Regions from separate parts of the Streptomyces sp. TLI_185 genome, predicted to be linked through region 2. Evidence: riboswitches for the same ligand, from Rfam matches in the RefSeq annotation. Region 2 holds a riboswitch; each other region holds the start of a gene.

The links. Region 2 has a riboswitch for cyclic di-AMP ahead of EDD92_RS20020 (transglycosylase family protein). Riboswitches for the same ligand answer to the same signal wherever they lie in the genome.
Positions count from the first base shown of each region.
Region 1: another riboswitch for cyclic di-AMP. It lies ahead of EDD92_RS34745 (M23 family metallopeptidase); the one in region 2 lies ahead of EDD92_RS20020 (transglycosylase family protein).
Region 3: another riboswitch for cyclic di-AMP. It lies ahead of EDD92_RS39975 (LysM peptidoglycan-binding domain-containing M23 family metallopeptidase); the one in region 2 lies ahead of EDD92_RS20020 (transglycosylase family protein).

Region 1 is NZ_RKRB01000001.1:7,522,834-7,526,101, reverse strand. It holds gene EDD92_RS34750 (GntR family transcriptional regulator) at 70-762, opposite strand; gene EDD92_RS34745 (M23 family metallopeptidase) at 949-1,713, opposite strand; cyclic di-AMP (ydaO/yuaA leader) riboswitch at 1,726-1,890, opposite strand; gene EDD92_RS34740 (pitrilysin family protein) at 2,094-3,268, opposite strand, start outside.
Region 2 is NZ_RKRB01000001.1:4,383,093-4,386,360, reverse strand. It holds gene EDD92_RS20025 (transglycosylase family protein) at 1-936, shown strand, start outside; cyclic di-AMP (ydaO/yuaA leader) riboswitch at 1,133-1,301, shown strand; gene EDD92_RS20020 (transglycosylase family protein) at 1,306-1,992, shown strand; gene eno (phosphopyruvate hydratase) at 2,286-3,268, shown strand, end outside.
Region 3 is NZ_RKRB01000001.1:8,703,062-8,706,329, reverse strand. It holds gene EDD92_RS39980 (DUF6250 domain-containing protein) at 1-438, opposite strand, end outside; gene EDD92_RS39975 (LysM peptidoglycan-binding domain-containing M23 family metallopeptidase) at 1,113-2,021, opposite strand; cyclic di-AMP (ydaO/yuaA leader) riboswitch at 2,026-2,184, opposite strand; gene EDD92_RS39970 (alpha-galactosidase) at 2,501-3,268, opposite strand, start outside.

The sequences.
Region 1 (3,268 bases), 3.1 Mb from region 2:
GAATTTCCGATCACGGGCAGCGGAAATAATGCCCCGCGAATTGTTCCCTCTTTGTATACGGCGCCCGTGTTAATGCCGCAGGCCCGACATGTTTACGGCATGTTGCGAGTTCCTCACACCGTTGGCCCGCTCCGGGCCGCCGAACCGCAGCCGGTGCACCGCGCTCGAGCGCTCGGTGTGCAGTGTCGTGACCGCTCGCGCGCGCTCGCTGTCGCCGCGGGCCACGGCGTCGACGATCGCGCCGTGCTCCGCCCAGGACTCCACGGGGTTGGCGGGTGCCTCCACGGCGTACATCCATGCGATCTTGTGGCGCAGCTGGGTCAGCATCGAGGTCAGCGCGGGGCTGCCGGAGGCCTGGGCGAGCGTCTCGTGGAACCAGCCCCCCAGGGAGCGCAGATCCTCGCTGTTGCCCCTCCTGGCCCGCTCCTGGCCCAGTCTGACCAGGCCGCGCAGGACCTTGAGATGGGCATCGGTGCGCCGCTGGGCGGCCCGGGAGGCCCCGAGCGGTTCCAGGAGCATGCGCATCTCCAGCAGGTCGGCGGCCTCCTGCTCGGTCGGTTCCGCGACGCACGCGCCCGCGTGCCGCCGGGTCACCACGAAGCCCTCGGCCTCCAGGGTGCGCAGCGCCTCGCGCACGGGGACGCGCGAGACGCCGTAGCGGCGCGCGAGGAGTTCCTCGGTGAGCCGGCTGCCGCGCTCGTAGACACCGGCGACGATGTCGTCCCGGATCGCCGTGCACACCGAGTGCGCCGGAATACGCATGACCGACCTCCGACTTAATCCCCGTGAAACGTCGATGATTGACGTGTATCGGTGACTCTATTGCACGGAGCCGGAATTTCCGACGGCGGGCCGGAATCCATGGATATTTTTTGGACAGCGGGGCGACAGAAACACCGAAAGCCCCGGCTCGGGAGCCGGGGCTTCAGTAGATCTTGCGATCCGTCGTCAGACGTTCACGCCGTGCGAACGCAGATAGGCGACGGGGTCGATGTCCGAGCCGTACTCGGAGGTCGTACGGGCCTCGAAGTGCAGGTGCGGTCCGGTGGTGTTGCCGGTGGCGCCGGAGAGGCCTATCTGCTGGCCCGGGGTGACCGTCTGGCCCACCGAGACACCGATGGACGACAGGTGGCCGTACATGGTGTACGTACCGTCGGCCATCTTGATCACTATCTGGTTGCCGTACGCCCCGCCCCAGCCCGCCTCGACGACGGTGCCCGAGCCGACGGCGTGGACGGTCGTGCCGCTCGCGGCGTGGAAGTCGATGCCGGTGTGGCTGCCGGAGGACCACAGAGAACTGCTGGCCTGGTAGCCGGTGGAGACGTACGAGTTGGAGATCGGCGCCACGAACGTGTTGAGGCGCTTGCGCTCGGCCTCGCGGGCGGCGCGCTCCTTGGCCTCGCGCTCCTGCTTGGCCTTCGCGGCGGCCTTCTCGCGTGCCGCCTCCTGGGCCGCCTTCTTGAGCGCGGCCTCCTCGGCGGCCTGCTTCTGGGCGTCGGCCTGCGCGTCGATCTTGTCGGCGATCGTGTCGCCGATGCTGATCACGGGGGTGAGGCCGGTCTGCTCGACGGAGGTGTCGGCGGCGAGCGCGGGGGCTGCCAGGGTGCCGATGACGCCGGTGGTGGCGAGGGCCGCGACCCCGGCGGCGCGGGTGGTGGTGCGGTGCATCCGCGTGGGACGACGGTGCTTCCCGGTGGCGCGCGTGAACGCCATGTAGTGGCTGGTCCTTTCCTTCCCTGTCGCCTACCGGGTTAGCTGACGGGTTCGGAGCAGGAAGGTCTCCTACGGACCCCCTCGCTGCACGCGCGGGCGTCCGATTCACCCCAGGGACTGCGATGGGTCCCCGGCTCCCCTGGCTCGCGCCGTACGGGGACTCGGCGATGACTGTCCGGTGCCGCGGATGCGGCGCGGTGCCTGACGGACAGCCCGGACGACGCTAAGCGGGAGCACTTTCAATCCCCAAACGGATCACGCCTTTTGTAGCGCATGCCACAGGGCAGACAGGCAACCTCTCCCTCAATTCGGACATTGAGGGGCCCTGGTGACGCATCAGTCACCAGGGCCCCTACGCGCGCGTGCCGCTGAGGGTGCCTCTACTCGGCCGCCACGACGGTGACTTCGCCGATCCCGAGCGCCTCGACGGGCTCCTTGATCGCGGCCGCGTCCCCGACGAGAACCGTCACCAGACGGTCCACCGGGAAGGCGTTCACGGCCGCCGCGGTGGCCTCCACGGTGCCGGTCGCGGCGAGCTGCTGGTACAGCGTCGCCTGGTAGTCGTCGGGCAGGTGCTGCTCGACCTGGTCGGCCAGGGTGCTGGCCACGGCCGCCGCGGTCTCGTACTTCAGCGGTGCCACACCGACGAGATTCTGTACGGCGACGTCGCGCTCGGCGTCGGTGAGGCCGCCCTCGGCGAGCGTGCGCAGCACCGTCCACAGGTCCTGCAGCGCCGGGCCGGTGTTCGGGGTGTCGACGGAGCCGCTGATGGCGAGCATCGCGACACCGGAGCCGTCCGGGGCGGACCTGAGGACCTGGCCGAACGCACGCACACCGTAGGTGTAGCCCTTCTCCTCGCGCAGGACGCGGTCCAGGCGGGAGGTGAGGGTGCCGCCGAGGCAGTACGTGCCGAGCACCTGGGCCGGCCACACGCGGTCGTGCCGGTCGGCGCCGACGCGGCCGATGAGCAGCTGCGTCTGGACGGCGCCGGGACGGTCCACGATGATCACGCGCCCGGTGTCGTCGGCGGTCACCGGCGGCACGGGGCGGGGGTCGGCCTTGGAGCCGGTCCAGGCGCCCAGGGTGTCGCCGAGCAGCGCGTCCAGGTCGATGCCGGTGAGGTCGCCGACGACGACGGCGGTGGCCGTAGCGGGCCGGACGTGACGGTCGTAGAAGGCGCGTACGGCCGCCGCGTCGATCTTCTCGACCGTCTCCTCGGTGCCCTGGCGCGGGCGCGACATGCGCGAGGTCGCCGGGAACAGCTCCTTGGAGAGCTCCTTGGCGGCACGGCGCGAGGGGTTGGCCAGCTCGTGCGGGATCTCGTCGAGGCGGTTGCGGACCAGCCGCTCGACCTCGCCGTCGGCGAACGCGGGCGCCCTGAGGGCGTCGGCGAGCAGGCCGAGCGCCTTGGCGAGACGGGAGGCCGGGACCTCGAGGCTCAGACGTACGCCCGGGTGGTCGGCGTGCGCGTCGAGGGTGGCGCCGCAGCGCTCCAGCTCGGCGGCGAAGTCCTCGGCGGAGTGCTTGTCGGTGCCCTCGGAGAAGGCCCGCGCCA
Region 2 (3,268 bases):
CGTCAGGCTCCGGCTCTCCTCGTCGCGGCCGGAGTGACCGGCTCCGCCATCGCGATCCCGCTCTTCGCCGCGGGCGGCGCCAGCGCAGCCGACGGCACCACGTGGGACAAGGTGGCCCAGTGCGAGACGGGCGGCTCCTGGAGCGAGAACAGCGGCAACGGGTTCTACGGCGGGCTCAAGTTGACCCAGGAGAACTGGGAGAAGTACGGCGGCCTCGACTACGCGCCCAGTGCCGACCTCGCCAGCCGCAATCAGCAGATAGCCGTCGCCGAGAAGCTCCTGGACGACCAGGGCGTCGGCGCCTTCCATACCTGCGGACTGACCTCCGGGCTGACCAAGGACTCCGGTTCGGCCGACATTGACACCGGTGTACTGGACGGCGGTTCCGGTTCGTCCGATTCCTCCGGAGCATCCGGCTCAACTGGTCTGTCCAACTCCTCGGGCAGCGCTTCCGATGAGTCCTCTTCGTCGGATTCGTCCTCCGGCTCGTCCTCCAGTGCCTCCCCTTCGTCCTCCGCGAGTACGACGGACAACTCCACCGAATCCGGCACATCTGCCTCGCCGTCCACCTCTCCGTCCAAGAAGGCGACGGGCAACTCGCAGGGCGGCGACAGCTCGTCCACGGGCAAGGTGAAGGGTGGCGACTCGGACAATTCCGAGCCGCCGGCGGCCACTTGGAACCTCGTCGACACCGGCGCGATCGGCACCGGCCGCCACCGTGGCGCCAGCGCCGACGAGGCCGCCGACAGGACGAAGACCGACAGCCGCACGGACGACACGTACACCGTCCACGCCGGCGACACCCTCGCCTCCATCGCCGACTCCCTTGACCTGGACGGCGGGTGGCGGGCGCTCTACGCCGAGAACAAGAAGGCCATCGGCACCGACCCGAATCACATCTTCGCCGGTCAGACCCTGAAACTCGGTACCGAATAGGGCGAAAAACAACGGGAGTTCACGTCACATTTCGCCACTGAATGTCCGGTTTGGTGAAAGTGTGGGATGAGTCTCAGAAGCCCTGATCGTCTTTGAAATTCGACGGATCGCGTGTCTACCGTCGTCACCGCTCGTCAACACGAGCCCCGGCTGCCGCAACGCCGAATCCTGCCAGCGGCCGTACGGGAACAGTCGTCGCTTAACAGCGCCGTAGGCAGGAGCGGGGGACCCAAGGTAAGTGCCTGCCCGGGCAGTTGACGGGCGGCTAGGGGTGTAGCCGTGTCTCGTGAAAGCGAGGGCACGGCCGGGCAACTCAACCGGCCCGAACCCGACAGCTCACCTCGCAGGCGTCGGTGAGGGGATCGAACCATGCTGTTTTCCGGTAAGGGCAAGCACCGTCGTCCGTCCAAGGCCACCCGCGCCGCCGCGCTGGCCGGCGTCACCGGTGTCGCCATCGCCGCTCCGCTGATGGCGGCCGGCAACGCCTCCGCCGCCACCGCCTCCGAGTGGGACAAGGTCGCCCAGTGCGAGTCCGGCGGCAACTGGTCCATCAACACCGGGAACGGCTACTACGGCGGCCTGCAGTTCTCCGCCTCCACCTGGGCCGCGTACGGCGGCACGCAGTACGCCGCGCAGGCCAACCAGGCCAGCAAGTCCCAGCAGATAGCCGTCGCCGAGAAGGTCCTCGCCGCGCAGGGCAAGGGTGCCTGGCCGGTCTGCGGCACCGGCCTGTCCGGCGCCGCCTACAACGGCGGCAGCGCCTCCGGCAGCTCCAGCAGCTCGTCCTCCAGCAGCAGCCACTCCTCCGAGCAGAGCGCCTCCCGCTCCACCGAGCGCCCGACGGTCAAGAAGTCGACGAAGACCGTCACCACCCCGACCGGCAAGAAGGTCAAGAAGGGCGACGGCGAGTACAAGGTCGTCAAGGGCGACACCCTCAGCTCGATCGCCGAGAAGCACGGCGTCAAGGGCGGCTGGCAGAAGCTGTTCAAGCTGAACAAGGACATCGTCTCGGACGCCGACCTCATCTACCCGGGCCAGCAGCTGCACCTGAAGTGACACAGGGCTGACGGCCGGCTGAACCACAGCGCCCTCACAGCCGTGTCCCCCATCATGGCGGACACGTGAGGGTCACCCCCGTCCCCCACGGGCTCCCCGCTCCGGTGCGTGTTCCCCCGTACGCACCGGGGCGGGGTTCTTTTTGCTCCCGCTCTTTGTTCCGTTCGGAAACAATTTACTCTCGGTTCTGCCCAAGAGGTGGTCGGCAACGTGGCCGATCGGCCTCAGGCGGTTAGGCTCATCCCGCAGAGCCACCGCGCTACTGCCGTAGCCGTGTCACATCCAAGAAGGAGATGCTCGTGCCGTCCATCGACGTCGTCGTAGCCCGGGAAATCCTGGACTCCCGAGGCAACCCCACGGTCGAGGTCGAGGTCGGCCTCGACGACGGCAGCACGGGTCGTGCCGCCGTCCCGTCCGGCGCCTCCACGGGTGCCTTCGAGGCCATCGAGCTCCGCGACGGTGACCCCAACCGCTACCAGGGCAAGGGTGTCGAGAAGGCCGTCCTCGCCGTCATCGAGCAGATCGGCCCGGAGCTGGTCGGCTACGACGCCACCGAGCAGCGCCTGATCGACCAGGCCATGTTCGACCTGGACGCCACCGACAACAAGGGCTCCCTCGGCGCCAACGCCATCCTCGGCGTCTCCCTCGCCGTCGCCCACGCGGCCTCCGAGGCCAGCGACCTGCCGCTCTTCCGCTACCTGGGCGGCCCGAACGCGCACCTGCTGCCGGTGCCGATGATGAACATCCTGAACGGCGGCTCGCACGCCGACTCCAACGTGGACATCCAGGAGTTCATGATCGCCCCGATCGGCGCGGAGTCCTTCTCCGAGGCCCTGCGCTGGGGCGCCGAGGTCTACCACACCCTCAAGAAGGTGCTGAAGACCAAGGGCCTGTCCACCGGCCTCGGCGACGAGGGCGGCTTCGCCCCGAACCTGGAGTCCAACCGCGCCGCGCTCGACCTCATCATCGAGGCCATCAAGCAGGCCGGCTACGTCCCCGGCGAGCAGATCGCGCTCGCGCTCGACGTCGCCGCGTCCGAGTTCTACAAGGACGGCAAGTACGAGTTCGAGGGCAAGTCCCGCTCGGCCGCCGAGATGACCGAGTACTACGAGGAGCTCGTGGCGGCCTACCCGCTCGTCTCCATCGAGGACCCGCTGTTCGAGGACGACTGGGCCGGCTGGAAGGTCATCACCGACAAGCTGGGCGACAAGGTCCAGATCGTCGGCGACGACCTGTTCGTCACCAACCCGGAGCGCCTGGCCCGCGGCATCGAGGA
Region 3 (3,268 bases), 4.3 Mb from region 2:
CGTGTTGGCGCCGTAGCCCACGTAGTACGTCTTGAGGTAGTCGTACTCGGCCAGTGCCCCGCTGCGGCGGGTGGCGAAGAGGTCGTCCGGGGAGCGGACGTCGGTGGCGTTCCAGAAGTTGTTGAGGTCGGACACGCGGTCGTTCGCGCCGCCTTGCGACACGGGCGTCGCCGTGTACTCGATGACGTACGGCCCTTCGAGCCGCTGTCTGAACCAGACCGTCGCCCCGGCGGGTACGTCGACCTCCAGCACCCCTCGGGAGGCGGTCACGGTGCCGCCCTGCTCCAGTTCGACCGCCCACTTGCCGAGGCCGTGGCGGAAGTCGTCGCGGGCGATGAGGCGGCCGCGGGGCGAGGCAGTGGCGGCCGGCGCGGGGGCGAGGGCGGCCAGGGCGGCGCCGGCAGCCAGGGCTCCGAATGCTCTACGGGTACTCGTCACGGGGCGGCTCCTTCGGGTGCAGTGAGGGTGGATCCGAGAAGGGTGAGCAGGTGGTCGGCCACTTTGCGGTGGCCCTCAACGCGGGGTGGACGTTGCAGTTGAAGTCCCCGTCCGCCGGGGAGAGCCAGTCAGTGGTGTCGACGAACTCGGTGTGCGGGTCGGCCAGTTCACCGACCGCGGCGGCGATGCCGTCGGCGTGCGCTCCGCTGAAGGGGCCCAGCGCGAGAATGCGGGCGTGCGGCGCGGCTTCCCGCAGCCGGGGAGGTAGGTCGCGGCAGGCGGCCGGGAACTCGGCCGAGCCGAAGGCCGTGTCGCTGGTGGTGAGAAGACGTCTTGACGGACAGCTCGACGGCGTACAACTGCTTCCGGCCGTCGCCGACCTGCACGTAGACCTGGGCGGCCACGATCACCGCCGAAGCGATGCCGCCTGGCGGTGCGTCGACCGACGCCGGGCACGGGAACCTCCACAGACCTGGGAAGGCGATAGGGAAAGCGCTTTCATCGCTACGGAGATCACTGTGCCCTCACCTCCCCCCGCTGTCGACACCCGTGCAGCCCCCGCCACAAGAACGCAATACGGCAAACATGAGCGCAGCCGGACACACCGAAGGCCGGACCCGGGGATCGGGGTCCGGCCTTCGGCAGCGTGTCAGGCAGGTGGTTCCAAGGGGATGTCAGCCGACGCCGACGCCCTTCGAGCGGAGGTAGGCGACCGGGTCCACGTCGGAGCCGTAGTCGGGCGTGGTGCGGATCTCGAAGTGCAGGTGCGGGCCGGTCACGTTGCCGGTCGCGCCGGAGAGGCCGAGCTGCTGCCCCGCGGTCACGGTCTGGCCGGCCGAGACGGAGATCTGGGACATGTGGCCGTACTGGGCGTAGTACCCGTCGGCCAGCCTGATGACGACCTGGTTGCCGTAGGCGCCGCCCCAACCGGCGGAGACGACCGTGCCCGCACCGACGGCCTTGAGGGCGGTGCCGGTCGGGACGACGAAGTCGACACCCGTGTGGTAGCCGCTGGACCACATACCCCCGGGCACGTGGTAGCCGGTGCCGACGGTGCCTCCGGCCACGGGGAGGGTGAAGCCGGTGGGGGCGGACTCCGAGGCCTTGGTGGCGGTCGCCCTGCCGGCGGACGAGGACGTCTTCGAGGCGGACGAAGCGGACGAGGACGACGACTTGGTGGTGTCCGTCGCGGCCTTCCGGCCGATCGTCAGCTTCAGGCCCGGGTGGATCAGCGACGGGTCGTCGCCGACGGCCCGGCGGTTGTCCGAGTAGAGCTTGTGCCAGCCGCCGGAGACATGCTGCTCGTCGGCGATCCTCGAGAGGTAGTCGCCGGCCCGCACTGAATAGGTCCGCACACCCGCATTGCCGGCGGCGCTCTTCTGGGCCGCCTTCTTCGCGGTGACCGGAAGGGACTGGACGGCCTTTTCCGAAACCGTCTGGGAAGCGGACTGGGTTGTGGCGGCATGGGCGCCGGTGGCCCCCATGAGCGGGAGAGCGAGTGCGGCGCCACCGGTTCCGGCGACGGCGATGGAGCGGGTGAAGCGCTGGGGCTTCGGGCGGCGGTGTTTACCCTTCGCGGGCATGACGAATTCCTCTCCGGCGCCTGCGAGGTGAGCTGTCGGGTTCGGGCTGGAGATGCCCGGCCGCGCATGCGACGCGGCTTTACCCCTAGCCGTTCCGGAGACCGGAACAGGCAGTTGTACCTGTGGGTCCCCCGCTCCTGCCGTTCACGGGTGAGTTGTGCGGGCACCGGGCGGCGGCAGGATTGGGCGTCCGTCCGGATTGGTGGCGAACGTAAGCGACCAAGACGCAAAGCAACAAGTGCCGGTTCCCCGTGAATGCGTTTCTATTGATCCCTTGGGAGAAAACCCGGTAACCCTGCGTTGATTCGGGGGTGATCGTCTCGACCAAACACCCTTGTAAAGCACGTGAATTACGTGGACATGACGCGCCACGCACCGTCATGGATATGACGCTCCTCACGTGCCCCTGCTCCAGGATCCCCCATTCAGGAGCGAGTTGGAATAAAGAGGCAGAAGGAGCGCCAATCCGGACAGAAGACTCAGATACGCCGCAGACGGAAAACTGCCGCGTCGAGGTCACCACGCAATCCGGTACGCAGTCCGTGATGCAGCAATACGGCACCGCTGTGGATTTCGCCCGTTTCAGGGCATTCATACGAGGCTGTCGGGTCGAGGCCCCGCAGTCGCAGCGCCGGCACGGGCTCGCCGTGGCTCTGCGCCTGGAGCCAGGCGAGGACGACCGCCTCGTCCCCGCGCACATACTGCACCGCACTCAGTCCGCCCCGCGGCGGCCGCAGCCGGTAGAGGTCCCCGTGCTGCACCAGCGGCCGGATCTCCTTGTAGAGCGCCACCCACTGGCCGGCCTCGGCCAGCTCCTCCTCGGTCCACCGGGTGAGGTCCCCGCCGACCCCGAGCACGCCGGCCATGGAGCTCACGAACCGGAAGCGCAGCGAGCTGACCCGGCCGTTGAGCTGGGTGTTCGGGCTGTCGGTGACCCAGGCGGCCATCACCCGTGCGGGGTGGACCTGGCTGAAGCCGTGCTGGATGGCGAGCCGGTCGAGCGGGTCGGTGTTGTCGGAGGTCCACACCTGGTCCGTACGGCTCATGATCCCGAGGTCGATCCGTCCGCCGCCGCCCGAGCAGGACTCGAAGGCGACATTCGGGTGGGCCGCCCGCAGCCGGTCCAGCAGGGCGTACAGGGCGCGGACATGATCGACCCAAAGGCGCTGCGGGTAGGGCTCGCCGGGCCAGCCCGCATCGGTGAAGCAGCGGTTGAAGTCCCACTTCACATAGTCGATGGGGGCGCT